One region of the Bradyrhizobium sp. Mp27 genome, then DNA from elsewhere that is predicted to be linked to it. Evidence: predicted binding sites of a transcription regulator. Region 1 holds the regulator's gene; each other region holds the start of a gene.
What was found. The regulator LexA, encoded in region 1, represses DNA repair genes until DNA is damaged. The targets are predictions, from matches to a motif close to TGTTCNNNNTGTGTTCNG.
Positions count from the first base shown of each region.

Region 2: a site for LexA is predicted at 4,318-4,335, ahead of QJT78_RS10125 (putative DNA modification/repair radical SAM protein). Genes of this name have one in related genera too.
Region 3: a site for LexA is predicted at 8,372-8,389, ahead of ruvC (crossover junction endodeoxyribonuclease RuvC). Genes of this name have one in related genera too.

Region 1 covers NZ_JASAUS010000033.1:58,313-68,357, forward strand. Annotated here, with positions in the region: gene QJT78_RS18810 (HAD family phosphatase) at 1-45, shown strand, start outside; gene QJT78_RS18815 (hypothetical protein) at 200-394, shown strand; gene glp (gephyrin-like molybdotransferase Glp) at 626-1,837, shown strand; gene lexA (transcriptional repressor LexA) at 2,014-2,715, shown strand; gene QJT78_RS18830 (hypothetical protein) at 2,923-3,138, shown strand; gene QJT78_RS18835 (hypothetical protein) at 3,331-3,765, shown strand; gene QJT78_RS18840 (hypothetical protein) at 3,743-4,003, opposite strand; gene QJT78_RS18845 (GAF domain-containing protein) at 3,990-4,931, shown strand; partial or broken gene QJT78_RS18850 (ComEC/Rec2 family competence protein) at 4,941-7,210, opposite strand; gene QJT78_RS18855 (DUF2171 domain-containing protein) at 7,306-7,539, opposite strand; gene QJT78_RS18860 (MFS transporter) at 7,928-9,256, shown strand; gene QJT78_RS18865 (SPW repeat protein) at 9,321-9,683, opposite strand; gene QJT78_RS18870 (hypothetical protein) at 9,919-10,045, shown strand, end outside.
Region 2 covers NZ_JASAUS010000012.1:14,045-24,089, reverse strand. Annotated here, with positions in the region: gene QJT78_RS10140 (error-prone DNA polymerase) at 1-1,966, opposite strand, end outside; gene QJT78_RS10135 (DNA polymerase Y family protein) at 1,963-3,549, opposite strand; gene QJT78_RS10130 (DNA repair protein) at 3,452-4,252, opposite strand; gene QJT78_RS10125 (putative DNA modification/repair radical SAM protein) at 4,416-5,651, shown strand; gene QJT78_RS10120 (UdgX family uracil-DNA binding protein) at 5,651-7,093, shown strand; gene QJT78_RS10115 (inorganic phosphate transporter) at 7,202-8,830, shown strand; gene QJT78_RS10110 (M20 aminoacylase family protein) at 8,907-10,045, opposite strand, start outside.
Region 3 covers NZ_JASAUS010000008.1:7,172-17,216, reverse strand. Annotated here, with positions in the region: gene QJT78_RS07640 (cytochrome c) at 1-573, opposite strand, end outside; gene QJT78_RS07635 (molybdopterin cofactor-binding domain-containing protein) at 570-2,735, opposite strand; gene QJT78_RS07630 ((2Fe-2S)-binding protein) at 2,744-3,208, opposite strand; gene QJT78_RS07625 (methyl-accepting chemotaxis protein) at 3,951-5,375, opposite strand; gene QJT78_RS07620 (methyl-accepting chemotaxis protein) at 5,484-7,232, opposite strand; gene QJT78_RS07615 (YebC/PmpR family DNA-binding transcriptional regulator) at 7,436-8,182, shown strand; gene ruvC (crossover junction endodeoxyribonuclease RuvC) at 8,420-8,947, shown strand; gene ruvA (Holliday junction branch migration protein RuvA) at 9,090-9,707, shown strand; gene ruvB (Holliday junction branch migration DNA helicase RuvB) at 9,704-10,045, shown strand, end outside.

The DNA.
Region 1 (10,045 bases):
TCGCCCCGCGACGTCGGGAACGACCTCAAGGCGCTCGGAATCTGATCTCTGGCCGGCAAGTCGAGGGCCGCGAATGGAACTATTTTGCCCGGGGACGAGGAACCAAAACCCTTTGTGCATTTTTATACGGAGTTCCCGGAACGATTGCCCCTCTCAGGACTCATGAGTCCGTTGGGAATTCTACATCGGGCTTATCGTCGTGTTGGGCAAAACCTACCTCACCAAGCAGGCCTCTCTGCTGATGAAATTCGCCAGGACCACATCGGATTCTGAGCTTTCCGCCAAGCTGATCAGCAAGGCCGCCGACCTGAAATCCCAGGCCGACCCGCTGCCTGACAAGGATCAGGGCCCCGCAGCGCCGGACGTCAGTCCGTACAAGCCGTCGGGGAGTTGACCGATGCTGGCCGTGGCTCTCGTCTTTCTCGTCCTCGCCATGGCCATCCTCGTACCGGTCTGTCTCGCCTTCTGGATCATGCCGCGGCGGACGTGATGCGCCCCCTTCATCGCAGAGCGGATGACGCAGGATAAATCATCCTGCGCGGCCACTGTTTTGCCTCTGCGCCTGCACTCGGCTAGAACTCTCGCCGCCGATTTGCCCGAACGGGCCCAGCAGGAGTTTTCACCCGTGGCCCTGATGCCGGTTTCCGACGCGCTCGCCGCGGTGCTGGCGGGCGCAGAGCCGCTGCCTGAAGAGATGATCGCGCTCGACGCAGCCTTCCACCGCGTGCTCGCGCGCGACGTCGCCGCGCGGCGCACGCAGCCGCCGCAGGCGATGTCGGCAATGGACGGCTATGCGGTGCGCGCGGTCGATGCGGCGAAGATCAACTCCCAGCTCACCCTGATCGGCGAGGTCGCGGCGGGCCGCCCGTTTGCGGGATCGGTCGGCGCCGGCGAGGCCGTGCGTATCTTCACCGGCGGTGTCGTTCCCGATGGCGCTGATGCGGTCGTGATCCAGGAGGACACGATCGCGGACAGCAAGCGCATCACCATCAAGGAAGCCGCCGTAACGGGGCGGCACATCCGCCCCGCCGGCGTCGACTTCTCGGAAGGCGACGTGCTGCTGCGCAAGGGAGCCCGGCTCTCCGAGCGCGACCTCGCGCTCGCCGCCGGCATGAATTACCCGCAACTGCCAGTCCGGCGACGCCCGAAGGTCGCGATCCTCGCGACCGGCGACGAGTTGGTGATGCCGGGCACCACGCCCGGTCCCGGCCAGATCGTCTATTCCAACGGCTACGCCCTGCACGCGCTCGCCCGCAGCGAGGGCGCCGATACCATCGACCTCGGCGTTGCCGCCGATACGCTTGAGGCCACCACGGCCGGCATCGGCCGCGCGCGGGAGAGTGGCGCCGACATCCTGATCACGACCGGCGGCGCCTCTGTCGGCGACCACGATCTGGTCCAGCAGGCGCTGAGGGACGAAGGTATCTCGATGGCGTTCTGGAAGATCGCGATGCGGCCAGGCAAGCCCATGATGAACGGGCGGCTCGGCGCGATGCGCGTGATCGGCCTGCCTGGCAATCCCGTGTCATCCTACGTTTGCGGCTTCCTGTTCATGGTGCCGTTGATTCGCGCGCTTTCGGGCCGTTCGATGATTCATCACCGCCGCGAACGCGCGGTGCTCGGCCGCGATGTCGGCGCCAACGACCAGCGCGAGGATTATCTGCGCGCGCGCCTCGAGCTGCGCGACGACGGCACGCTCCTCGCCCTTCCGGTCAATCACCAGGATTCCTCGCTGCTTGCGAATCTCGCTGCGGCACAGGCACTTCTCGTGCGCGCGCCATTCGCGCCGAAGGCTGAAGCCGGCACGCCTTGCGAGGTCTTGCGGCTGCCCGTCTGAGCGCTTCGTTCGCGTGCGTTCCGCGAACTTTGTCGCGTTCACGGTAAATTAAGCAGTTGCGGAACATGTATCGAACATATAGTGTCCGTTCATGATTTGTTTCGAGAATGTAGCGGCTTACTGCTGAATTCAGCGTCTCGGAATCGAACGACATCAACCGGGGGATTTTGGTCGAGATGTTAACGCGCAAACAATACGAGCTCCTGCGGTTCATCAGCGAACGGCTGAAGGAAAGCGGCGTGCCGCCCTCCTTCGATGAGATGAAGGACGCGCTCGACCTGCGGTCGAAATCGGGCATCCATCGCCTGATCACTGCGCTCGAGGAGCGCGGCTTCATCCGGCGCCTGCCCAACCGGGCCCGCGCCATCGAGGTGATCAAGCTGCCCGAGCTTCAGGCCGCTGCCGGCAGCCGCCGTGGCTTCACGCCGAGCGTCATCGAAGGCAATCTCGGCAAGGTCCGCACGACTTCGAGCCCGCCGGCGGACGAGGGCGAGCGCCCCGTCGCGGTCCCCGTGATGGGCCGCATCGCGGCCGGTACGCCGATCGAGGCCTTGCAGACCCGCAGCCACACCATCAGCGTACCGCCTGACATGCTCGGCTCGGGCGAACATTACGCGCTCGAAGTGCGCGGCGATTCCATGGTCGAGGCCGGCATTCTCGACGGCGACATGGCGCTGATCCAGCGCAACGAGAGCGCCGATACCGGCGATATCGTGGTGGCGCTGATCGACGACGAGGAAGCAACCCTGAAGCGCTTCCGCCGCCGCGGCGCCTCGATCGCGCTCGAGCCCGCCAATGCGGCCTATGAGGTCCGCATCCTGCCGCCCAACCGGGTGAAGATCCAGGGCAAGCTGATCGGGCTGTACCGGAAGTACTGATACCGGACGTGCCGGTATCCGTCATTTCGCGCCCCGCGCGCTTTCGATCGGCATCGCCGATCCGAGATTGGAGCGGACGATTGTCCGCTTCCGCTGGATAGTCTTTCTGGTTTCGCGCAGATTATCCGGCCCCTCCTCCAGCGGTAAATCCTCGGCACGCCGCACGAAGCAGCCCTGCTTCGCGGCCTTCAGGTTCGAGGAGAAGTCATGCGCCGGATCGTTCTGAGCACAGTTGCTGTGGCGCTGATCGCAGCATCAGCGTCGCAAGCCTTGGCCGCGCAAGCCTTGGCCGCGCAATCCCGGCCCCATGTCCGCAAGGACACCGCCGTAAGCGAGCAAGTCCGCAAGGCCCGCGACGCCGTCGACCGACCGTCGCGGCCGGCTTGGCAATATTCCGGCTGGTCGGCGCCTGCGGGGCGCTGACACGCGCCTGCAGAATGCAAAGGGGCGGCCTTTGTTCCTGGCGGTTTCGGGAAAGTTAATGTGATTGCGGCCTGCGGCGGCGAGCCGTAGATTTGCCTACAACCGGGCAGAACCTTTCCTATTTCCACTCTGATAGAGGCCTGCGCCTCGATTAAGAGACGTGGGTCGCTATCCCTGCATGAGGAGCACCCGATGTGTGACTACAGCCTGCATGCCGTCGCGTCGCGTCCCGCCGAAGTCGGCGAGACGATCGTCACGACAACCTTCCGCGGCACCTCGACGCGCGGCTTTGCCTCCGCAGCCGATCCGACCGTCGCGGTCTGCCTGCTCCCGGGAACGGAGCTCGCCTTCGCCGACAACGTCCGCTACGACAATCGCTGGATCTGGACGCGCACCGTCAATTCGCGCGTCGGCAAGTTCGGCAAGATCGATCCGCACATTCCCGATCGCCATCATGATGCGATCGAATTCCCCGACGGCAAATCCGTGCTGGTGACGCAGCTGGTCGAAGGCCAGCGCGCGACCGTGCTGCAACTACCGGTGACTCAGCCGCTCGGCGAGCGCGAGCACAAGCCGCAGATCATCACCGACAGCCGGCCGACCATCACCCGCCTGCCGATCGGCTGACATCGCCATTTCCGACCGGCAGGTCGGGCCAGGATTGAAAATCGCCATCGCCGGCCGAGGCCGGCGAGATGGTGGTGTTCGTGCCCCGCGAAACGCCATCGGGCGGACCACGCCGTTGCGCCTCCCACCGCACGAAGTTTGCGCTGCCCTGCCTGAATTTTGAACGTCCGTTCCGCAGCCAAATGGCCGATGCTTGGTGCGGCTTGAGACGGCGGACACGTTCGATGAAGACCTTCATTCGCGTCGTTGAACTCTGGGTGCCTGACCGCACGCGCATGCGGCTGGAATTCGGCGGCGGCCTCTACGGCGAAGGGTTGTCCGCGTTCAAGGCCGTGAGCGAAGATCTGCGCTTCGGATATGACGAGGGGCTTCCCGGCAAGGCCTGGGCCAGCGGCCACCCCGTGATCCTCACCAGATTTGCCGATTCCTATTTCAAACGGACCGATCAGGCCGTCGCCGCCGGGCTGACCTGCGGCGTGGCGGTGCCGGTGTTTTCAGGCGAATTCCTGCAAGCCGTCATGGTGCTGTTCTGCGGCGACGACGAGGCCCATGTCGGCGCGATCGAGCTCTGGCACAACGATGCCGAAACCTCCCACGAGATGGGGCTCGTCGACGGCTATTACGGCACCGCCGACATGTTCGAATTCAACTCCCGCCACACCAGATTTCCGCGTGGCTTCGGCCTGCCCGGCCGCATCTGGAAAGCCGGCCTGCCGCTGATCATCAAGGACCTACACGATGCCAGGAGTTTTCTGCGCTGGGAGGACGCCGCCAAAGTCGGAATCAATCTCGGCGTCGGCGTTCCCTACCGGACCGGCACCGATCAGACCTGGGTGCTGACATTCCTCTCCGCGCAGGCGACCCCGATTGCGCGACGCTTCGAGATCTGGATCCCGGACGAGGCCCGTTCGGCGCTGGTCTTCCGCGCCGGCGATTGCAGCGCGCAGACCGACCTCTCCGCACTCTATGCGACGAAATCCATCGCCAAAGGCGAAGGCAGCATCGGCGGGGCCTGGGCCACCGGCATGCCCGCGCTCAACGACGATCTCGCGCGTGACGTCTCGGTCGCAGCTTTGCAGGCCAGCGCCTCTGGACTGAGCCAGATGGTCGTCCTGCCGGTGATCGGCAACGCCAGGCTCGACGCCGTGCTGGCCTGGTATCTGTAACCCGTCCGCTCAATCCTCGGCCTGCAGGTCGGCTTCCGATGGCGTCGCGGTTGCGGGGAGCCGCCGCCTGCGGCGCAAGGCTCGCGCCGAAATCCGCCTCGCCGGCGGCGGCCGGGGACCACGGACGGTCTGCCCCCCTTGCCTTCGCCGCCTGAACCGCAAAGCCGTCGCCGCTTCGCGTCAGCGCCAGCGCGCCCTGCCTTGCGAGACGCTGACGGTCGACAACCATCGCCGCGCAATCCGGCGGCGCCGGCCGCGCCGTCACCACCAGCGCGGCACGGCTGCAATCGTCAGCCAGTGAATCGATGCGCAAGGCCAGCGCGACCAGGCGCCCGTCGGCGAGCGGCGTCACGCAGCCGGCTTCGTCGCACGACACGCCGGCGGCCAGTGAGGCACTGCCGGCATCGCGCGGATCGGCGTCGGCGGCGAGCCATTCCTTCAGAAGAAAACTGTCCTTGCTCGACCTGATGAGTTGCAGGCGCGACGCTCTGGCCGTCACCGGCGATCAGCACATCGGGCTGCCGCGCGCACAGTCCCCAGGGGATCGCGGCCAGCAACACCACCGCGCCGGCCCAGCGCAACGGCGTGCGCAACAAACCCATCACGATGATCCCCAAGCTTGCAGCGATCAGCGGTGCGATGCCGAAAGCCGAGATGCGGCCGACCGCGCCCGGCAAAGCGGCCACCCAGCGCGACACCGCAACCATCCAGTCGATGCCGATCCCCATCAGCCACCAGAACGGACCATCAAGTCCGAACGGCGCTGCAATCAAGCCCAGCAGGCCCGCGGGCATCACCAGAGCCGAAACCACCGGCATCGCCCCGAGGTTGGCGAGCACGCCGAACGGGGTGACGCGGTGGAAGTGGAAGGCGGCATAGGGCGTGGTCGCGAGCCCCGCGATCAGCGAGGCCAGGAACAGCATCGCGATTTCGCGTCCGCCCCACATTGCAATCCGCGCGGTCGCGGAATGATCGGGCGACGCAAACAGGTTCGGCATGCCGATCTGCACCAGCGCCACCAGTCCGAGCGTCGCGGCGAAGGACATTTGAAAACTCGGATGCACAAGTGCTTCCGGTGCGACCGCGAGCACGATCAGCGCGGCCACCGCCAGCGTGCGGAAGGTGATGGCACGGCGATCGACCATGACCGCGATCAACACCACCGCCGTCATGAAGAACGAGCGTTGCGTGGCGACCTCCGCACCCGACAGCAGTAGATAGAACGCGGCTGCGACCAGCGCGGCGGCCGCCGACCATTTCTTGATGGCAAAGCCGGCCGCCATTCCAGGGATCAGCGCCAGCAGCGCGCGCACCGCGAAGAAGACCACGCCGGCGACGACCGCCATGTGATAGCCGGAAATCGAGAGCACATGTCCGAGCCCCGAGATGAACATGGCGTCGTTGACGGGCGTGGTAATCGCATCGCGCCGGCCCGTGAGCAGCGCGGTCGCAATCGCCCGGTTGTCGCCCTCGAGCGTGGCGCGGATGCGCGCGTCGATCGCATCGCGCAGACCCTGCATGAAGGCGGCATAACGCAGCCGCAAGCCACCGGCATCCGGCGGCACCGACGCCGCAATCGTGCCCATCACGAAGCCGGAGGCGCCGATGCCCTGGAAGAACATGTCGCGCGAAAAATCATAGCTGCCGGGGCGCACCGGCGACAACGGCGGCAACAGCCGCGCCTTCAACTGCACGAAGCTGCCGACCTCGGGCGAAGTCCCCTTGCGCACGGAGAGGCGCACGCGTTCGAGCTTGACGTCGCTGCGCTGCGCCTCCATCGCGGTGACGCGCAGCACGAAACGGTCGGTGCGCTCACGGATGTCGCGGGTCTCGACGAAGCCCGACAGCGAGACGGAATAGAGCGGCTTTGCCAGCACCGTGTGCGCGATCCGCGCCGTCTTCCAGGTCGCCGTGGCAAGACCGGCCGCGACCGCCGCGATCATGATCGCCGGCGCAAACAACCGGCTCCGCCGCAACAGCACGGCGCCAAGCATGAGTGCGATGGCCGTCGCGGCAGCGCCCCACAGCACCGGTTCATGATCGGCGGCAAAGTAGAGCGCGATGCCGCCACCGAACGCGACCGGCACCCACGGCAACAATCGCCCGGCGCCGGCCTCGGCGCGCGCCCATTCGCGCAGGGTCTCGGCGAGCGACGTCCACAGGTCGAACCCTGCCGGCACGAGGCCGCCCGCGGAGGCAGCTCGGCCGACGGGCCAAGTCCCCGCGATCCAAGTCCCCGCGATCCCCTGGGACCGAACTGGCCGGCCCGGCTCCGCCATTCCCTGCACCTTACGATACGCGACAGGCCAAGAGGCTACCGGAACGTGCAGGCAGGCGAATAGCGGTACGGATCAGGAACGGAGTGAAGGTCCCCCTACTTTTCCTCTTCCATCGTCACGGCGACGTCCGCCTTGGCCGAGAGCCGAACCTTGTTGCCCTCGACACCGGCGACGAGGCCCTTGTCGATGAAGTGATGGTGGCCCTTGTGGCTGCCCTCGCCGCTGTCCTTCTTGGTCAGCTTGATGCGATGGCCCTCGACCTTGTCGACCGTGCCGATGTGGACGCCATCGGCGCCGATGACTTCCATATGCTCTGCGATGTTCTGCATGGTGAGATCCTTGTTGGGGACCCACACAACGCCTGAGAGGCCTTTCCGTTCGTTCGTGACAAAACCGCCCGGCGCGATGGGCGACCGTTCCATCTCGGGACGGGTCGCTCGGTTCAGGTCGATTGAGCCGAAAGTCTCATAAGACGCCAGCCCCGGCGGGATTACATTGCTTCTACGCCTCCCCGGCAGACGGGCAGGTCGTGATAGCTCGCGGTACCGAAGAGACCGCTGGAGCTCTTTCTCAGGTGGCTCAAGCGTCCCTGAGACCAGGCGTTGCGGACGCAACTCGCAATTCTCGCCTGTAGCGTTCGCGCACCAAGCGTACTCCACGAGCGAATGGGCGCTGAAAGGCGCCAGGAGTAGCGTTTGAATTTGATAGGAGCAGCACATGGCAGTTCAAGTACCGAGCGATTTTCGCCGCGTGATTGTTGCTGCATCGGTGGGAAACGTCATCGAATGGTATGATTTCTATATCTTTGGCAGCCTGGCCGCAGTTCTGTCGGTCAAGTTCTTCGAGCAGTCCCACCCGGTTGCAGCCCTCCTCAGCACGATCGCGCTGTTCACTGCAGGCTTCCTGATACGTCCGCTGGGAGCTTTCCTCTTTGGATGGATGGGCGACCGGGTCGGGCGAAAATATACGTTCCTCATCACGCTGAGCGGAATGGGACTGGGTACGGGGGCAATCGGGTTGATCCCGACCTACCAGTCCATCGGTCTGACGGCGGCGTTCCTTCTATTCGGCTTGCGCATGATCCAGGGTCTGTGTCTGGGCGGCGAATATGGCGGCGCCATCACCTATGTCGCGGAGCATGTTCCGGACGAGAAGCGCGGCTACTACACCGGCTGGCTGCAGACCTCGCCAACTCTCGGCATCGTGGTGTCCCTGGCCGTGATCATCCTGACACGGACCTGGTTCGGCAATCAGGCCTTCGACGAATGGGCGTGGCGCGTCCCGTTCCTGGTGTCCTTCCTGCTGGTGGCCATCGCGATCTATATCCGCCTCCAGCTCCAGGAGACGCCGATCTTCCAGGAGATCAAGGCCCGCGGACAGATGACGAGGAATCCGTGGAAGGAGGCCTTCCTCAGTTCGAACATCAAATACATCGGGATCGCCGTCGTGGTCCTGATCGGACAGGGCGTGGTCTGGTACAGTGGTCAATTCTGGGCGCTGTACTTTCTGCAGCAGGTCTCCAAGGTGGACCCGCTGACCTCGGCCTACATCGTGGGAGCCGCGCTGCTCATTGCAACGCCGAGCCTGATCTTCTTTGGCTGGCTGTCGGATCAGATCGGCCGCAAGCCGGTGATCCTCGGAGGCATGCTGCTCGCCGCGATCACGTACTATCCGCTGTATCTGTGGCTGGGATCGGTCACGCAGCCCGGAAACATCAACTATCCGACCGCGATCTTCATCATCTTCATCCTCGTTTGCTATGTCGGGATGGTGTACGGGCCGGTCGGCGCGTTTCTGGCGGAATTCTTCCCCGCCAGGATCAGGTACACGTCGGTCTCCGTGCCGTACCACATCGGCAACGGTTGGGGTGGCGGATTGGTGCCGTTCATCACCTCGGCGGCATTCGCCGCGACCGGCAGCATCGGCTACGCACTGATCTACCCGATCGTGGTCCCCGCGGTGTGCTTCGTGCTCGCTGTCTTCCTGATGCCGGAAACGCGCAAGATCAGCATCTGGCAACCGATCGAGCCCAGAGTAGCGTCGTAAGGTAATCACCTCTCCTCCGGCCGCCAGCCGATGGCGGTCGGAGAGGAGCCGGCAACCTCTCGTCTCAGCCGGCGCGGTGAGGCCAGTGATCGTGCCACCAGGTACCGAAGTCGTGATCGGTCATCAATTCCCAGACCGCGAGCAAGATCACCAATAGGCCCGACACTACGCTGCTGATCGTGGCCGATACGGGCTCATAGCCAATGGACCAAGGCGCCAGCACCAGAGCCAAACCCAGCAGCATTTCGCCCCACTCTTCCAGGTAGGACGGGATGACAAAGGCTTCCACGGCAAACAGCATGACGCCGAGCCCGAGTGCGATGGTGATCCAGACAGCAGCCCCGGATAAGCCGAGGACAAAGGACGACAGGACCAGCCACACGCCCACCAACAGGCTACCAGCGTCTTGCCAATGTTGGATGCGCATGATGCTCACCTCCCTTCTCGTATAGATGTGGGGGCGCGCCAATGAAGAACCATCCTCCGGCCTGCGCTGTGTTGCCGCGACCAGGAGCCGGCGCCCCATCCGGGCGCCCATGCCCCGGAAAGGGCCCTTGCAAGTGCGGCGCACCAGGATGCAGACTATCGGCGCTTGACAGGTGTCAATGTCTGCCGTTCTAGGCCCACCCGGTTCGCGCCCAGAACAAGAGGGAGATGACGCCATGCGAGAAATGGAAATCCACGACTATGCGCGGCAGTTGCTGGAAGCCCATGGCCCCAAGGCCATTGCCGAAGCGGCTCAAAACGCCATCGACCTCGAGCAGAACGGCGAGCTCGAATTGGCCAAAA
Region 2 (10,045 bases), on a different contig from region 1:
AGAGCTCGTCCGCGGGACCGTGCTCGGGTGATGGCGAGGGATAACTCACCTTCTCCTGGCCGTTCCGCCGTCGCAGATACGGATGCACCATGTCGCCCTGGATCGGCCCGGGGCGTACGATCGCGACTTCGATGACGAGATCGTAGAAGGTCCGCGGCTTCAGGCGCGGCAGCATGTTCATCTGCGCGCGGCTCTCGACCTGGAACACGCCGAGCGACTCCCCGTCACACAGCATGTCGTAAACCTTGGGATCGTCCTGCGGGACGCTCGCCAGCACCCAGCGTTCGCCCTTGTGGTGGTCGATCAAATCAAAACATTTCCGGATGCAGGTCAGCATCCCCAGCGCAAGCACGTCGACCTTCATCATGTTGAGTGCGTCGACGTCGTCCTTGTCCCATTCGATGAAGGTGCGGTCGTCCATCGCGGCATTGCCGATCGGCACATAGGTGTCGAGCCGGTCCTGCGTCAGCACATAGCCGCCGACATGCTGGGAGAGATGGCGCGGGAATTCGATCAGCTCGGTCGCGAGCTCTACCGCGAGGTTGATCATGGGATTGCTGGGATCGAGCCCGGCCTGCCTGACCTGCATGTCGTTGAGGCCCTTGCCCCAGCTGCCCCAGACGGTGTCGGCAAGCGCGGCAGTGACGTCCTCGGTCAGGCCCAGCGCCTTGCCGACGTCGCGGATGGCGCTGCGCGGGCGGTAATGGATGACGGTGGCGATGATCGCGGCGCGGTGGCGGCCGTAGCGGCGATAGACATATTGCATCACCTCCTCGCGCCGAGAATGCTCGAAATCGACGTCGATGTCAGGCGGCTCCAGCCGCTCCTTGGAGATGAAGCGCTCGAACAGGAGATCGACGCTGGTCGGATTAACGGAGGTGATGCCGAGCACGTAGCAGACCGCTGAGTTCGCCGCCGATCCCCGCCCCTGGCACAGGATGTTCTGGCTGCGCGCATAATGCACGATGTCGTGCACGGTGAGGAAGTAGTGCGCGTATTTCAGCTCTGCGATCAGCGCGAGCTCTTTCTTCAGGGTCGCGCGAAGCTTGTCATCGATGTTGCCGCCGAAATATGTCTGCACGCCCGCCCAGGTCAGATCCTCCAGATGCCCTTGTGCGGTCTTGCCTCGCGGCACCGGCTCGTCCGGATACTGGTATTTGAGCTGGTCGAGCGTGAAATCGATCTTGCCCGCAAAGCGCATGGTCTCCGCGATCGCCTCGGGAAAATCGCGGAACAGCCGCGACATTTCGCGTGGCGTCTTCAGGAAGCGCTCGGCATTGGCTTCGAGCTTCCGTCCGACCGCCTCGATCGTGGTCTTTTCCCGGATGCAGGTCAGCACGTCCTGGAGCGGACGGCGGCCGGGGTGGTGATAGAGCACCTCGTTGGTCGCGAGCAGCGGCACGTTTGCTTTGGCGGCGAGATCATCGAGCCGCGCCAGGCGGCGGCGGTCGTCGCCGCGATAGACCAGGCTCGCCGCCAGCCACACGCCCTCGGCGCGGCTGTCCTTAAGCTTGGCGAGAACATCCAGCGCCTGCGCGGGCTCGAAGCGATGCGGCAGCGTCAGGACCAGGAGCTGGCCTTCCGCAAACTCAAGAAGATCACCGAAGGTGAGACGGCATTCGCCCTTCTCGATCCGCGTGATGTCGTCGCCGCGCTTGCCTCTGGTGAGGAGCTGACACAGCCGGCCATAGACGGCGCGGTCGCGCGGATAGACCAAAATGTCGGGCGTACCGTCGATGAAGACGATGCGCGCGCCGATCAGCAATTTCGGCTTGTGCAGCACCTTGTCATTGTCGAGCTCCTTGTAGGCGCGCACCACGCCGGCGAGCGTGTTGTGGTCGGCAATGCCGATCACGGGAATGCCGAGGATGCTCGCCTGATGCACATAGGCGCGCGGATCCGAGCCGCCGCGCAGGAAGGAGAAATTGGTGGTGATGCCGATCTCGGCATAAGCGGGCGTGGTCATGCGAAGAGGCCGTGCACATACCAGTTGGGGGGAATGGGTTTGCCTTCGTCGTCGAACACCTCTCCTTCGTAAAGACCGTCGCGGAAGATCCAGAAGCGCAGGCCTTCGGCGTCCTCGATACGGAAATAATCCCGCGTCAATTGCTTGCCGTCCTGCCGCCACCATTCCATCGCGATACGTTCAGGCCCTTCCACCCGCACCACCGCATGCAGCGCGCGTCGCCAGGTGAATTGATGCGGCGGGCCGTCCGGCACGGTCGCGAACGGCACCTTGATCGGTTCCGGTCTGTCGAACAGCCGCAGGGGGCGCAGTGGCGGCTCGCTCTCGGCGCGCGCCGGCCATTCGGCCTGCATGGCCACAGCGAGATGGTGCTGGGCAGGCGCGGCCAGCACCGCACATTCCGGGATATGGGTGTCTTGCGGCAAATGCACGACGACGCGCTTTCCGCCGATGCGCGCGGCGATGCGGTCGATCAGCGCGGCGAGTTCGTCATTGTCGTGGACATGGGCGTCGAGATCGCGCTGCTCCTGCACCACGATCTCGGTGCGGCTTGCCGACAGCCGCACCATGTCGAAACCGAAGCCGGGATCCAGCGGATCGGCGAGCGCATCGAGGCGTTCACGAAACAGCCGGTCGATGACTTTGCTTTGCGTCACCGGCCGCCCGGTCTCGACCATGATCGCGCGCACCACGCCATCGGTGCGAAAGAAGGCGGCTTCCAAGCGCCGCGCGCCCTTGCCCTGCTTTTCCATGGACGCGATCAACGTATCGGCGAGCCGCGACAGCGTCATCGCGATCATGGTGTCGGTGGCGATCGGTTCGGCAAAGCGCTTCTCCACGATGTAATCCGGCAGCGGTTTGCGCGGATTGATCGGGGCATCGCCATGCCCCTGCGCATGCGCGAGCAGCGTCGAGAACCGCGCGCCGAACCGCGCCGTGATCTCATGCGGCTCGCGCGAGGCGACATCGCCGATGGTTTTCAGGCCGGCGCGGCGCAGACCAGTGGTGATGGCCTCGCCCGCACCGAGCGCGGATACCGGCAGCCGGCTGATCGCCGCCGCCTCCCCGCCATCGGCGACGATGGTGCCGGAGGCCTGCCGCGTCAGCGTGCGCGCACAGACCGAGGTGCCGGCGATCGCCGCGCTGACGGCAAAACCCTGACAGGCGAGCGCGCGGACGAAGGTCTGCAACAATGCAGCCTCGCCGCCGAACAGATGCGCGCAGCCGGTGATGTCCAGAAACAGCCCGTGCGGCGGATCGAGCGCCACCAGCGGCGTGAAGCGGTCGCACCAGTCGGCGACGTCGCTGAGCGTCTTCGCATCGGCCACGACATCGGCGTCGAACACTTTCAAGTCCGGACACATCGCCCGTGCATTGGCCAGGGGCTGGCCGATGTGCAAGCCGAGGCGCTCGGCGGCTTCATTGAGCGCATGGATCACCAGCGCATTGTTGTCCTTGATGACAACGATGCTCGGATCATTGGCCTTACCCAGCGCGCCGAAGAACCGCTGAATCCGATCGATGGGCAGGCGTGGCAGCCACAGGCTGAGGATACGCCGACGGTTCAGAGAACTGGCACTCATCACATTTCCATTCCATGATCCACCGGCCGCACGGGCCATGACGATTGCGCAACAGCTCCGCATCGAAGCGCGGCGCGCCCCAGGAGCTCCAAGGCGCCGCAGGCATTGAAGCCGGGCCCGGCGGCGAATGCGCCGCGCGCAGCATCCATCGCGTCTCCGCGGTCGAGGGCAGCGGCGGCGCCGCCATCCGCAACATCAGGCCGGTGACACCGGACGATTGCGCGGCCAGCGTCAGCTTGCGGCTCGCCACGAGATCGAATTGCCGCGTCTCACCCCAGAGCTCGAGCACGACGGCGCCAAGCGCGTCGCAGGCGAGCGCATCGGCCGAGGTCCGCAACGCGCTCTCGGCATCGGCGGCGCGCACCATCACCACGCGGCGCGGATCGAGACCGATCTCGGCAAGCCCGCTCATCGACAGCGCGCCGGTCTCGAGTTCCGAAAAATCCTGCCGCACCCACAGCAGCGGCCGGCGCCGCGAGACACGCCCCGCAAGTCCCATGACAAAACCCGTCGCGGCGGTTCCCTGCCGGCCCTCGCAAAACACCTCGTGGATCACCGCGCGCGCGAGCCCGCCCTTCAGCGCGCTGTCGACCTCGCCGTGGCCGAGCGCGACGCGATCGTGCTGATGCACGACCTCCGCCGTCTCGATGCGCTCGATCTGGCCGCGCAAGGTCGCAAGCGCGTTCATCCGTGCGCCGCTCATATACGCCGCTCCTTCAGAGGTGATTGCCGAGGTTCTCAAAAATAAGAACCTGCGGCTGGCTCATTTGTTCATGATATGTTCTAATATAAAGCTAACAGCGGCCGGGGAGTCAATCGAATTGGTGCTCATCCGGATTCGTAAGCTGAATCAAAGGGATTCCACGATGGACGTACAACGCAAGCTGGAGATTCTGGCTGATGCCGCCAAATACGACGCGTCGTGCGCCTCCAGCGGCACCGAGAAGCGGGATTCCAGCGACGGCAAGGGCATGGGCTCGACCGCGCCGGGCATGGGCATCTGCCATTCCTACGCGCCGGACGGACGCTGCATCTCGCTGCTCAAAGTGCTCCTGACCAATGCCTGCAATTACGACTGCCTTTATTGCGTCAACCGCGCCTCTTCCAACGTGCCGCGTGCCCGATTCACCATCGACGAGGTGGTCAAGCTCACGCTCGACTTCTACCGGCGCAATTACATCGAGGGCCTGTTTCTCTCCTCCGGCATCATCCGCAGTCCCGACTACACCATGGAGCAGGTGGTCAGCGTCGCGCGAAAGCTGCGCGAGGAGCATCACTTCCGCGGCTACATCCATCTCAAGACCATTCCCGAGGCCGACGACGCGCTGATCGCGGAAGCCGGCAAATATGCCGACCGTCTCTCCATCAACATCGAGATGCCCCAGGAGACGAGCCTGCAGCAATACGCACCGGAAAAGGATGTGCGCGCGATCCGCCGCACCATGGGCCGGCTGCGGCTGAAACTCGACGAGGCCGAGGAAAACCGCAGCACAAAGACGAAGGCGAGGCCGCAGCGTTTTGCACCGGCCGGACAGAGCACGCAGATGATCGTCGGCGCCGACGCGGCCTCCGATCACACCATCCTGCACACCAGTGCCAATCTCTACGGCTCATACCGGCTGCGGCGCGTCTACTACTCCGCCTTCAGCCCGATCCCCGATGCCAGCCACGCTTTGCCTCTGGTACAGCCGCCGCTGCTGCGCGAGCACCGGCTTTACCAGGCCGACTGGCTGATGCGGTTCTACGGTTTCGACGTTGCGGAGATCGTCGACGACAGCGCGATGCTGCCGCTCGACATCGATCCGAAGCTCGCCTGGGCGCTGCGCCATCGCGACCGCTTCCCGCTCGACGTCAACCGCGCCAGCCGCGAGGAGCTGTTGCGCGTGCCCGGCTTCGGCACCAAGGCGGTCGAACGCATCATCGCGACACGGCGCACCACCACGATCCGCCTCTCCGATCTCGCGCGGCTGCATGTGCCCCGCAACAAGGCGCTGCCTTTCATCGTCCTCAGCGATCACCGGCCCGCGCCGCAACGCCTCGACGAGGCGCGGCTGATCGAACGGTTCAAGCCGAAGGCGACACAACTGGGGTTTGGCTTCTGATGCAGTACATCACCCTCGACACCGAAACCGATTTCGACGGCTGGCGCAAAGCCGCGCGGTCGCTCGTGCTGCATCATGTGCAGCCAACCGATGTCATCTGGACCGTACAAGGCGGCGAAGCCGAGTTGTTCGCACCGCCCTCCCCGTCTCCGATACTTGAGGTGAATGATGGCACCTTCAATGTGTCGGCAAAATTCGTCGAGCTCGCCAAGGCCGCGATCCTGCATCGTGATCCCGAGCGCTTTGCGATCCTCTATCGCCTGCTCTGGCGATTGAAGGACAATCACGATCTCATCGAGGTCGCGACCGATCCCGATGTCGCGCAGGTCACGGCGATGGCACGAGCGGTTCATCGCGACGAGCACAAGATGCATGCCTTCGTGCGCTTCCGCGAGATCGGACGCGAGCGCGCAGCGCATTACGTCGCCTGGTTCGAGCCGGAGCATCACATCGTCGAGCTTGCCGCGCCGTTCTTCGCCAAGCGCTTCGCCGACATGCCCTGGTCGATCCTGACACCCGATCTGTGTGCGCATTGGGATGGCCACGCGCTCTCGTTCACGTCGGGCGTGAGCAAGAGCGAAGCACCCGGCGAAGACCGGCTGGAGGAAACCTGGCGGCGCTACTACGCCAGCATCTTCAATCCGGCGCGGCTGAAGGTGAAGGCAATGCAGACGGAGATGCCAAAGAAATACTGGAGGAACCTGCCCGAGGCGTCGATCATTAAGCCCTTGATCGAGGACGCCGAGCGCATGACCGGCGCCATGATCGCCAATGCCGCAACCGATCCGCACAAGCCCCAGAAGCGGCCGGAGGCTCCGATGCCACGCAAGCTGGCTGCCGACGATCTCGAAGCGCTCCGCGAGGAGGCCGCGCACTGCCGCGCCTGCCCGCTCTACAAGGACGCGACGCAGACCGTGTTCGGCGAGGGCCCGAAAGATGCGACCATCATGCTGGTCGGCGAGCAGCCCGGCGACAAGGAAGACCTCGCCGGCCATCCGTTCGTCGGCCCGGCCGGCCAGATGCTCGATCGGGCGCTTCAGGAAGCCGGCGTCGACCGCAACAAGGTCTACGTCACCAACGCGGTCAAGCACTTCAAATTCGTGCCGCGCGGAAAGATCCGTCTGCACCAGAAGCCGGCAACGCCGGAGATCCGGGCGTGCCGGCAATGGTACGAGCGGGAAGTTTCGGCAATCCAGCCCGAGCTCATCGTGGCGATGGGCGCCACTGCCGCGCAAAGCGTGTTGGGCAAGATCACCCCGATCGGCAAGACCCGTGGCCGGCTCATAGATCTGCCCGAGGGACGCAAGGCACTGGTGACGGTGCACCCGTCCTATCTGCTGCGACTCCCCGATCCGGAAGCCAAAGTGCTGGAATATCAGCGCTTTGTCGAAGACCTGAAGATTGCCGCCGGCTTGCAGAAGAAAGCCCCGCGCGCCGCCTAAATACTGGCAAATACTGGAGGGAAAGCGACTTTACGACGCAGTTGTCATCCAGCCTTCAAATCCATCGCGGACAATAGCCCCTTCAAATTAGTTAAGGGGCGTCCAAAAATGACAGATGTTGCATTCGACCGTGCGGTAGGCGATCCGACGCCTGTCCAGCCGGCATCCAGGCCCAATCTCGACAAGGGTTTTAACCCGCTCACGATGATCTTGTTCTTCGGCATCCTTGCCGCAGGCCTGCTGTTCGTCGCCTACAGCATCTATGTCGACGTCAACGCGACCGGCACGAAGGTGACGACCTTCCTGCCCTACATTCTCCTGTTCGTCGCGCTGCTGATCGCGCTCGGCTTCGAATTCGTCAACGGCTTCCACGACACCGCCAACGCGGTGGCGACCGTGATCTACACCCATTCGCTGCCGGCCGAATTCGCGGTAATGTGGTCGGGCTTCTTCAACTTCCTCGGCGTGCTGCTCTCCTCCGGCGCGGTCGCCTTCGGCATCGTCTCGCTGCTGCCGGTCGAGCTGATCCTCCAGGTCGGCTCCAGCGCCGGCTTCGCGATGGTGTTCGCACTGCTGATCGCCGCGATCATCTGGAACCTCGGTACCTGGTATTTCGGCCTGCCCGCCTCCTCCTCGCACACGCTGATCGGCTCGATCATCGGCGTCGGCATTGCCAACGCCGTGATGCGCGGCCGCGACGGCACCTCGGGCGTCGACTGGAGCAAGGCCACCGAGATCGGCTACGCGCTCCTGCTGTCGCCGCTGTTCGGCTTCATCTGCGCCGCCGTGCTGCTGCTGCTGCTCAAGTTCATCGTGCGCAACCCCGCCCTGTACGCCGCGCCCGAAGGCAACAAGGCGCCGCCGCTCTGGATCCGCGGCCTGCTGATCGCAACCTGCACCGGCGTCAGCTTCGCCCACGGCTCGAACGACGGCCAGAAGGGCATGGGCCTGATCATGCTGATCCTGATCGGCACCGTGCCGACGGCCTACGCGCTCAACCGCGCGCTGCCGGAGAGCCAGGTCGCCCAGTTCCAGAAGGTCTCGGAGGCCGCCTCCAAGGTGATCGCGGCCAAGGGCGCTGGTCACTCGATCATCGGCGATCCCCGTCCTGCGGTGACGCAGTACATCACCTCGCACCACATCAGCGAAGGCACCTACCCCTCGCTGTCGGTGCTGGTGAAGGATGTCGGCGACCAGGTCGCGAAATACGGCTCGCTCAACAAGGTACCGGCGGAAGTGGTCGGCAACACCCGTAACGACATGTACCTGACCTCGGAAGCGATCCGCTTCCTGATGAAGGACAAGGAAAACGACCTCAACAAGGAAGAGGTCGCAACCTTGAACGCCTACAAGGGCGGGCTCGATAGCGCCACCAAGTTCATCCCGACCTGGGTGAAGGTGGCGGTCGCGATCGCGCTCGGTCTCGGCACCATGGTCGGCTGGAAGCGCATCGTCGTCACGGTCGGTGAGAAGATCGGCAAGACCCATCTCACCTACGCGCAGGGCGCCTCGGCCGAGCTCGTCGCCGCCGCCACGATCGGCGCCGCCGACGTGTTCGGCCTGCCGGTCTCGACCACACACGTGCTGTCGTCGGGTGTCGCCGGCACCATGGCCGCGAACGGCTCGGGCCTGCAGATGGCGACCATCCGCAATCTGCTGATGGCCTGGGTGCTGACGCTGCCCTGCGCGATCGCGCTGTCGGCCACGCTGTATGTGATCTTCTCGCGGATCTTCTAAAGCCGATCACGCGCCTCAAAGACAAAGGGCCCGTGCGATGCACGGGCCCTTTTCGTTTGTGCTTCGGGGTTCGGCGTTAAGACGCCGCGAGCGACTCCTCGACCAGCTTGACCCAATAGGACGTGCCGAACACGATCGCCTCGTCGTTGAAATTGTAGGCGGGGTGATGCAGGCCGGCGCTGTCGCCGTTGCCGCAGAAGATGAACGCGCCGGGCCGCGCTTCCAGCATGTAGGCGAAATCCTCGCCGCCCATCAGCGGCGGCATCTCGTGCACATTGGCCTCGCCGGCAACGTTCCTGGCGATGCGCCGCGCCACCTCGGTCTCCGCGGCGTGGTTGTTCACGACAGGGTAGTTGCGCTTGTAGTGCAGGTCGATCTTGGCGCCGGTGATCTGTGCGACGCCCGCCACCACTTCGTGCACGCGCTTCTCGACCAGCTTGCGCACCTCCGGCGATAACGTGCGGATGGTGCCCCTCAGCGTCGCAGTCTGCGGAATGACGTTACGGGCGTTGCCGGCGTGGAATTCGCAGATCGAGATCACGGCCGATTCCAGGGGATCGACGCTGCGGGCGACGATCGACTGCAGCGCGGTGATCAACTGCGCGCCGACCAGCACGGAATCGACGCATTTGTGCGGACGCGCGGCGTGGCCGCCGAGGCCCTCGATCATGATGTCGACCTCGTCGGTCGCCGCCATGATCGGGCCCGGCCGGATCGCGAACGAGCCGATCGGAATGCCCGGGCCGTTGTGCATGCCGTAGACCTGCTCGATGCCGAAACGCTCCATCAGGCCGTCCTTGACCATGGCTGCGCCGCCGGCGCCGCCCTCCTCGGCCGGCTGGAAGATCACCACAGCATCGCCGGCGAAGTTACGGGTCTCGGCGAGGTAGCGGGCCGCACCGAGCAGCATCGCGGTGTGGCCGTCATGGCCACAGGCGTGCATCTTGCCCGGAGTCTTGGAGGCGTAAGGCAGGTTGGTCTGCTCGTCGACGGGCAGCGCGTCCATGTCGGCACGCATGCCGATCACCTTGAGCCCCTCGCCGGCCGGCTTGCTGCCCTTGATCACGCCGACCACGCCGGTCTGCCCGAGGCCAGTCACGACCTCGTCGCAGCCGAACTCGCGCAGCCGGTCCGCAACGAATGCTGCAGTGCGGTGGACGTCGTACAGCAGCTCCGGATGCTGGTGGATGTCCCGGCGCCAGGCCTGAATATCGG
Region 3 (10,045 bases), on a different contig from region 1:
CACGGCCGACCAGAAGATCATCGCCCAGCGCTGGTTGAACGGGAACGACAGCGTATTGTCGGGCGCTTTCGCGCGCACCGCCGGCAGGCTGAACAGATACGCCTTCACCGCCAGCACGTCCTCGTCCGTCATATAGGTGTAGGACGTGTAGGGCATGGCCGGATAGAGCCGCGCGCCGTCATGACGCGTGCCGCGCTGGACCGCGTTGAGGAAATCCTGGTCGCTGTAATTGCCGATGCCGGTGTCCTTGTCCGGCGTGATGTTAGTCGAATAGAGCGTGCCGAACGGCAGCTTGAAGCCGAGCCCGCCGGAATATTCCTTCTCGCCGGGCTTGGTGTGACAGACCATGCAGTCGGCCGCCTTCGCGAGATACTCGCCGCGCTCGACCAGGCTTGCCTTCTCGAGCTTTGCCGGTACGCCGGTCGGCTTGCCTGCGCGATAATCCGCCAGCGCCACTTTGGTGCCGCCGGCGAAGTCGAGCGGGCCGGGCCCGCGGATGATCCAGACGCCGAGCGCCGCCACCACGACGGCGATCACGACCAGGCTTGTGAGGATACGCATCTTGCCGCTCATGCCTTCTTCCCCGCAGCCAGAAGTTTCCGGTCGATCGGTAGGCGCCGCAGCGCCACGCCGGTTGCGGCGTAAATCGCGTTGCGCAGCGCCGGCGGTCCGGCATTGACGCCGGCTTCGCCGATGCCGCCGGGCGCCTCGCCGCTCTTGACCACGATGACCTCGATCTTCGGCGTCTCGTTGATGCGCATCATGCGGTAGTCGTGGAAGTTCGACTGCTGCACGCGGCCCTTGTCGATGGTGATCTCGCCATAGAGCGCGGCGGTGAGGCCGAAGATCAGCCCGCCCTCGATCTGCGCCTTCACCGTGTCGGGGTTGACCGCGATGCCGGTATCCACCACCGAGGTGATGCGGCGCAGCGTGATCTCGCCGATGTCGTCGATCTCGGCTTCCACCACGGTTGCGATGAAGCTTGCAAAGGACGGCTGCACGCAGATGCCGCGGCCGACGCGCGGCGGCAGCTTCTGGCCCCAGCCGGATCTTTCGGCGACCTGGTTGAGCACCGCGAGCATGCGCGGATTCTTGGTCAGCATGGACTTCCGGAATTCGATCGGATCCTTGCCGGCCTTGCGCGCGAGCTCGTCCATCGCGCATTCGACCGCGAATACGTTGTTGTTCGGGCCGACGCCACGCCAGAAGCCGGTCGGCACCGCCGGTGGTTCGGCGCGGACATATTCGACATGGAAGTTGGCGAAGTCGTAGGGCGCATCCACCGCTGCGTCGATCGCGTCGATGTCGATGCCCTTCTGGAACGCCGGCGGCAGCCAGCGTGCCAGCACAGCGGAGCCCGCGACCTTGTACTTCCAGCCTGCGACCTTGCCGTCGACCAGCGATGCCGTGATCTGGTCGCGATAGACCGGGCGGTAGACGTCGTGCTGGATGTCCTCTTCGCGGGTCCACACCACCTTCACGGGATAGTCGACCTGCTTGGCGATCTTGACCGCCGCGACCACCATGTCCGGCTCGAGCTTGCGGCCGAAACCGCCGCCGAGCAAATGCTGGTTGACGATCACCTTGTCGACGGGAAGGCCGGCGGCCTTCGCTGCTTCCGACTGCACGCGGGTCATGATCTGCGTGCCGGTCCAGATCTCGCAGGCATCCGGCCTGACGTGGACGGTGGCGTTGATCGGCTCCATCGAGGCATGCGCGAGGAACGGCAACTCGTAGGCCGCCTCGAACCTGTCGCCGCTGGCAAGCGCCTTGGCGATGTCGCCGTCGGATTTTGCGACCGCGCCGTCCTTCTCGCTGGCCTTGCGCAGATCGTCCCAGATGTCCTTGGTGGAGATATTGGCGTTCGATCCCTCGTTCCACTCGATCTTGAGCGCTTCGAGACCTTTCTTCGCCGCCCACATGTGATCGCCGATCACGGCGACGGCGTCGTCGAGCACGACGATCTTGCGTACGCCGGCGACTTTCGTCGCGGCGCTGTCGTCGACCTTGCCGACCTTGCCGCCGAACACCGGGCAATTGGCGATCGCGGCGATCTTCATGCCGGGCAGGATCGCGTCAATGCCGTAGAGAGCCTTGCCGTTGACCTTGTCCGGCGTATCGAGCCGCTTCAGCGGCTGGCCGATCAGGACGAAATCCTTGGGATCCTTGATGGCGACGTCCTTCGGCGGCGTCTGGCTCTGGGCTGTGAGCGCGAGCGCGCCATAGCCGAGCTTGCGGCCGCTTGCGGCATGCGCGACCTCGCCCTTCGACGCCGTGCAGCTTCCGGGCTCGACGCCCCACTGGCTGGCCGCGGCCTGCACCAGCATCGCGCGGGCGGTGGCGCCGGCCTTGCGCAGCGGCAGCCACCAGGCGCGGATCGAGTTGGAATTGCCGGTGACCTGGAGACCGAAGGTCGGATTGCCGTAGAGCTTGTCGTTGGGCGGCGCGTGCTGGACCTCGACCTTGCTCCAGTCGGCATCTAACTCTTCGGCGATCACGGCCGAGATCGAGGTGTAGGTGCCCTGGCCCATCTCGACCTGCGGCATCATCAGGATCGTGCGGCCGGTCTCGTCGATGCGGATGAAGGCATTCGGGGCGAACTTGCCGTCGGTCACATCGCGTTGCACCGGCTCGTTGGGGGCGGCGCGCAGCGGCAGATGGAAGGCGAGCAGGACACCGGTGGCGAGACCGCCGGTCAGAAGCGCGCGGCGGGAGACGTTGTTGTGTGCATTCATGGCGGACCTCACGACTGCCGGCCGGAGGCCGCTTGCTTGATGGCCTCGCGGATGCGGACATAGGTGCCGCAGCGGCAGATGTTACCGGCCATCGCGGCGTCGATGTCGGAATCATCCGGGTGCGGTGTTGACGCCAGCAGTGCTGCCGCGGCCATGATCTGGCCCGACTGGCAATAGCCGCACTGGATCACTTCGGCATCGAGCCAGGCCTTCTGCACCTTCGCACCCGAGGGCGTGTTGCCGACGGCCTCGATGGTGGTGATGGCACGATTCGCGACCGCGCTGACCGGCAGCACGCAGGAGCGCACCGCCTTGCCGTCGATATGCACCGTGCAGGCGCCGCATTGCGCGATGCCGCAGCCGAACTTGGTGCCGGTCATGCCGAGGATGTCGCGCAGCACCCACAGCAGCGGCATTTCCGGCGGCGCGTCGAACGATTTGGTTTCGCCATTGATGGTGAGAGTTGTTGCCATAAGCATCCCCTTGCTCGCTTGATCGCTTGCGGCGATCTCGTCGGCGAATTCGTGCGCGACAATAATCATACTGATGCGAAACGATGAAGCGCCAGAATTTCCGGCGATGCATATTTGCGTTGCCGACGCGTCAGGCCATGACGTTCACGAATTTGTGCGGCGATCACTGCAACGGAATTGGGCTAATTGATATGACAACCGTCATGTTTTGACGCATTTTCGTCGCACGCATCGTTGATCGCCGCAGATGATCGTGCGAATGCGGAAATTCATGCGATGACGAAATTCGTGCGATTGGAAAAGCCGGGCCGTGGCACGTCCTTGCTCGCGGCCATCCTTCGAGACGCCCGCCTGCGGCGGGCCCTCAGGATGAGGACCGAGTGTGCGGCCGTCGTTTTGACGAGCACCGATGCCGCTTAGCCTCATCCTGAGGAGACCGCGAAGCGGTCGTCTCGAAGGACGAGGCGCGCGCTCAGGTCGTGCAAAATGCCATACGCGATAGCTCCACTTTGCGGGAGCGGGCTGCTGCGCTGGCAGATGCAGACTGACCCGGGTGAGGGGTTTGTCTGCACGTATGGGTGATTTCGGAATAGTAGTATTATTCGCCTGTTTTGCCCGACGCGTCAAACTGCGTCCTGGCCTGCCGGCGTAAGTCCTTGATTCCCCACGCCCTGGCTACTGTGCATGGGGTTGTTTTCCAGATTTTTGATTCAGGGACGCCAGGGCGGCGTCGCGGCGGTCGTCAGCTCTGCCGAAAACCCATCCGGAAGGCGCCCCAGTGCTTGCCGCGGATCACGATCGGCGAGGACAGGTCCTTCATCAGCACGAACTGTCCGCCGCCCATGTCGCGGCGATAGGTCTGGAGCAGGAACGGTTTTGTGTTGGCCGCGACCTTCTTCACCGCGCGGTCGCTGAACAGGCGGCGGTTGCGGCAGTTGGCATTGTTCCAGACGGGATCCTTGCCCTGCGGCAGGCGGTAGTTCGGGTTGTGGGTCGGCAGATAGCCGCCCTTGGCCCAGGCGACGCAGAACACGATGCGGGGATCTGACTTCTGGATCGGGTCCTGGATGGCGGGCAGCACGCGGTCGGTGAAGTCGACATAGTTGGTCTTGTATTGCCTGGGATCGGTGCCGGGGATTTCCCGGTAGTTCTCGTCCATGAGCTGGTCGAGCGTGATCTCGCCACGCTCGATTGCGGCCTCGAACTCGTCCGAGATCCGCTTTGCGGTCTCGACGACGGCGCGGATCAGCGGCGCATCAGATGTCTCCACACCGCTGTCGGCGATCATTGCGATCAGCGCTTCGGACGTGTCGAGCAGTCTTGTCACGCGCTGATCGGCGTTCTTGAGATCGCGCGAGGACAGGTCGACGCCCTTGGCGAGCTCGTTGAGCTCGCTGATGACCGTGTCGCAATGGCCGAGGTTGGAGGTGGCGGCGCGCGTGACGCTGTCGATCTCCGCTTCCACCGAGGCAAAACCCTGCTGGACCCGCGAGATGATGCCGGAGATCTGCTGGGCGCCTTCGCCGGCGGTCTTGGCGCGTTGCGAGGCGTCGCTGCTCTCGCCGATCAGGCCTTCGATCTGGCCGTCGAGATCGCGCACGGTGTCGGAGATCTGATGCGTGGCCGCACGGGTAGCCTCCGCGAGATTCTTGACTTCGCTTGCCACCACCGCAAAACCGCGGCCGGCATTGCCGGCGCGAGCCGCTTCGATGGTGGCATTGAGCGCGAGCAAATTGGTCTGCTTGGCGATCGCCTCGATCGAGCCGGACACTTTTGCCACCTGCGCCAACGCCGAGCCGACCGCGCTCAGGCGCGCCTCGATCCGCTCCACGGCCGCGACGAGCTCGGAGATGTGGCTGACCGCGGTGTCGACCGCGACGCGCGACTGCGCGATCTCGCCGACCGCCGCCGATGCGGTCGATTGCACCGCTTGTGAGGCATTGGCGATATCGTGATTGGCCGAGACCATCGTCTCGGCCGTCTCCTGGAGGTGATGGAACCGTTCGGACTGGTTCGCGACGCGGTTTGCGACTTCCTGGACGTTGCCGGCGATGTCAGCGAGCTCGACGCCGAGGCCGCCGATGCGGTCGGCGAGCTGGTCGATCAGACGTTCGGCAAGTGTCCGGTTGGAGCCGGTGTCCAGGACTGCAAATTGTGCGACGGACATGTTTTGAGAGTCCTCCAGTCAGAGCCGTTCGCCGGCTCTCCGCGGCATTCCCATTCCAATTCCAGCCTTAAAGGATGATTCGCGGCCGGCGTCTTGCCTGAGCGTGCACTACAGCTTGTAAGCCGTGCGGAATCCGCCCCAGTGCCGGCCCTGGACGCGGATCGGGACGTCGATCTCGCGCATCATCACGGTGTTGCCATTGCCCATGTCGCGGGCATAGCTCTGGACCAGGTACGAGCGCAGGTTGCGGGCGGCGGCGAGCCCCGCCGGATCGTTGAAGATCCGCCGGTTGCGGCTGTTGGCGGTGTTCCAGGCGGTGTCGCCCGGCCGCTGCGGATGCGAATAGATCTTGTTGTGCACCGGCAGGAAGCCGTTGCGGTCGACCATGGCGCAGAACGCCATGCGCGGCTCCTTGGCGAGAAAGGCTTCCTGGAATGGCGGCAGCGCGCGGTCGGCCCAGTCCAGATATTTCGTGCGGTATTGCTGCGGATTGGTGCCGGCGATCTCCGCATAATCGGTGTCGAAGAGGTCGTCGATCTTGATCTCGCCGCGTGCAACCGCCTGCTCGAAAATCCGGGTCAGCGCCGTGCCGGCTTCCATGGCGCGGGTGACGAACTCGGTATTCTCCTCGTGGATCGACCAGAGCCTGTCTTCGATCTTCTCGCTGAGATCGGCGTTGGGGCTGACGAACTGCGCGCGGGCGCCGGCCTTGGACTGCTCGATCACGCGCAGGCGGCAGGCGCCGACGCCTTCGAGCGTGCCGTCGATGACGGCCTGCGTGGCAAGCTTCGCCGCCTCCGCGCCGCCGATCAGCACGCCGTCCATCGCGATCTCGTAGACCTGCAACACGCCGCGCGCGGTTTCGAACTTGAGATGGCAGGGCAGCCGCTCGGTCTTGCGACGGTCGTCATGCTCGCTCTGGCGGAGCAGCACCGCACAGCGCGATTTCAGCTTCCGCGCGAAGGTGGTGACGGCCTTGCCGGCGCTGGCGACGTTCTCGCCGTGGGTCTCGGCCGCCTTGGTCGCGGCGTCGATCTCGGCCGCGCTCTCGCCGACCGAGATGATGAACTGCGACGCGCTGGCCGCGTTGCCGGAGACCTCGCTGGTGGTGGCATTCTGCTCGGCCACCGCGCCGTTGACGGTGTCGAACACCGGGCGGATCGCCTCGATCGCCTGCGCGATGCGGTGCACGGCGTCGGCCGAGCCGGCGGCGTCGCGCTGGAGCGCGTCGATCTTCCTGGCGATCTCCTCCGTCGCACCCTGGGTCTGCACCGCGAGCGCCTTCACTTCGGTGGCGACGACCGCAAAGCCCTTGCCGGCCGCACCCGCACGCGCGGCCTCGATGGTCGAGTTGAGTGCGAGCAGCGTCGTCTGCCGCGCGATCTGGGCGATCAGATTGACGACATTGCCGATGGCGGCGGAGGATTCGCGCAGGCGGTCGACATTGGCGCGGGCTTCCTGCGCCGCGGCGCTGGCTTCCTCGGCGAGCTTGCCAGCCTCGCGCACCTGCGCGCCGATGCCTTGCGCGGACTGGGTGAACTTGTCGGCGGCATGGGCAAAGGTGGAGGCGGTCGATTGCGCTGCATTGGTGCGGCCGGTGAGGGCGTCGGTGCGCTCGCGGATATCCGCGAGCGTTGCCGCGGTCGCCTCCGCGCCGCCGGCCACTGAATTGGCGGCGCGCTCGAGCTGGCGGATCATGGCGCCGAGCTCGAGTTCCAGCAGTTCCAGGATTTCCCGGGCGGAATCGCCTTCGGCCGACGGGGCAGGCGCGGGATCGACCGGCGACGGCGCGGCCTGTGGGGGTGCTACGGGCGCGGACAAGTCGGGCAGACGCTTCCGGAACAATGCGAACGCCATCAGGTCACTCTTGTCGGGGAACGGGCGGTTGCTATTTTCGCAAGCCGGAATGAAATCATGGTTAACGGTGCCTGACTCCTAGGCACGGGGCACTACGGTATTACCTTAAAGTCGTAGAGCCTCTTTCATTCCGGTGGGTTGGCGGCCTATAAGGCCGCGCTTCCCACGCTCACCTTTGGCGCACGATTCCTGACGAGACACGCATGGCCGGACATTCCCAATTCAAGAACATCATGCACCGCAAGGGGCGGCAGGATGCCCAGAAGTCGAAGCTGTTCGGCAAGCTGGCGCGGGAAATCACCGTGGCGGCCAAGCTCGGCACCCCCGACCCCAACATGAACCCGCGCCTGCGTGCCGCCATCATCGCGGCGCGCCAGGAGAACATGCCGAAGGACAATATCGAGCGCGCCGTCAAGAAGGCGCTCGGCAATGAGGGCGAGAACTATGACGAGATCCGCTACGAGGGTTACGGCCCCGGCGGTGTCGCCGTCATCGTCGAGGCGCTGACCGACAACCGCAACCGCGCCGCCTCCGACATCCGCTCCTTCTTCACCAAGTCGGGCGGCAATCTTGGCGAAACCGGCTCGGTCTCCTTCATGTTCGACCGCACCGGCATCATCGAATACGACCGCAGCGTCGCCTCCGACGACGCGGTGCTGGATGCCGCGATCGAGGCCGGCGCCGACGACGTCGTCTCGGGCGAAGGCGGACACGAGATCTACGCCTCGACCGAAGGCTATCGCGACGTCGCCAAGGCGCTGGAAGCCAAGTTCGGCGAGCCGCGCAAGGCCGCTCTGATCTGGAAGCCGCAGAATACGGTCGCGGTCGACGACGAGACCGGCGAGAAGCTCCTGAAGCTGATGGACCTGCTCAACGAGCACGACGACGTCCAGCACGTCTACGCCAATTTCGAGGTGTCGGACGCGCTGATGGCGAAGATGGGCGGCTGAGGTCGCCACCAGCCCCGGATTCCGCTGTCGTCGCCCGGCTTGACCGGGCGACCCAGTCTTCCAGAGATGTCTGAGCGAAACGGAGAAGCCGCGGCGTACTGGAAACCCGCTTTCGCGGGGCATGACCGCGTGTCTTGTGGTCGTCATCGCGGGCACCCAATCGCGACACCCCACTTCCCCTGTTACTTCCGTTCTGTTTCTGTTTCCCCCACCGCAGCCAGCCGCTATCACTGGCCCATGACTGCGCTCCCGATTCGTGGCCCCGTTCGCATCATCGGCATCGACCCCGGCCTGCGCCGCACCGGCTGGGGCGTGATCGAGGCCGAGGGCAATCGTTTGATCTACGTCGCCTGCGGCTCGGTGGAACCGCCGGACGATTTGCCGCTGGCGAGCCGGCTGCTCGCGATCCATGAGGGGCTTGCCGCCGTCCTGTCCGGTCACAAGCCGATGGAAGCCGCGGTCGAGCAGACCTTTGTGAACAAGGACGGCGTTGCGACGCTGAAGCTCGGCCAGGCCCGCGGCGTCGCCATGCTGGCGCCCGCGATGTTCGGCATTACCGTCGCCGAATACGCGCCGAACCAGGTCAAGAAGACGGTGGTCGGCGCCGGCCACGCCGACAAGCACCAGATCGCGATGATGCTGAAGATTTTGCTGCCGAAAGCCGAGCCGCCGTCCGCGGACGCCGCCGACGCGCTCGCCATCGCCATCACCCACGCTCATCACCGCCAGAGCACGGCACTCAGGCTGAAGGTGGTGGGGATATGATCGATCGTCACGCATCCCCGCCGTCATGCCCGGGCTTGTCCCGGGCATCCACGTTCTTCCTTGCCGACATCGAAGGCGTGGATGGCCGGGTCAAGCCCGGCCATGACGAGAGAGAAGTGCCTGCCGTAGCCGAGGTCCCGAGATGATCGGCAAGCTCAAGGGCCTGATCGATTCCTACGGCGAGGATTATGTCCTCCTCGATGTCGGCGGCGTCGGCTATCAGGTGCATTGCTCGGCGCGCACGCTGCAGCATCTGCCGGCGCCCGGCGAGGCCGCGGTGCTGTCGATCGAGACCTATGTCCGCGAGGACCAGATCAAACTGTTCGGCTTCCGCACCGATCAGGAGCGCGAATGGTTTCGCCTGCTCCAGACCGTGCAGGGCGTCGGCGCCAAGGTCGCGCTCGCCGTGCTCGGCACGCTGGCGCCTTCCGATCTCGCCAACGCCATCGCGCTGCGCGACAAGGCTGCGGTGGCGCGCACGCCTGGCGTCGGCCCCAAGGTTGCCGAGCGCATCGTCACCGAATTGAAGGACAAGGCGCCGGCCTTCGCCAATGTCGATCCCGCCGTCGTGCATCTCGCCGGCGCCGTCGACGACCAGCGCGCGCCGCGCCCGGTGGCAGATGCGATCTCGGCGCTCGTCAATCTCGGTTACGGCCAGCCGCAGGCCGCCGCGGCGATTGCATCGGCATCGCGGAGCGCGGGTGAGAATGCCGAGACCGCACAGCTCATCCGGCTCGGCCTCAAGGAGCTCGCGAAGTGAGCGACCCCAAGGCCAACCGCATGGTCTCGCCCGAGCGCCGCAGCGACGATGTCGGCGACACCGCGCTGCGTCCGCAATCGCTGTCCGACTTCGTCGGCCAGCAGCAGGCGCGCAAGAACCTCTCGATCTTCATCGAGGCAGCGCGCAAGCGTGGCGAGGCGCTGGATCACGTGCTGTTCGTAGGCCCCCCCGGCCTCGGCAAGACCACGCTGGCGCAGATCGTCGCCAAGGAGCTCGGCGTCGGCTTTCGCGCCACCTCGGGGCCCGTAATCGCCAAGGCCGGCGATCTCGCCGCGCTCCTCACCAACCTCGAAGAGCGCGACGTGCTCTTCATCGAC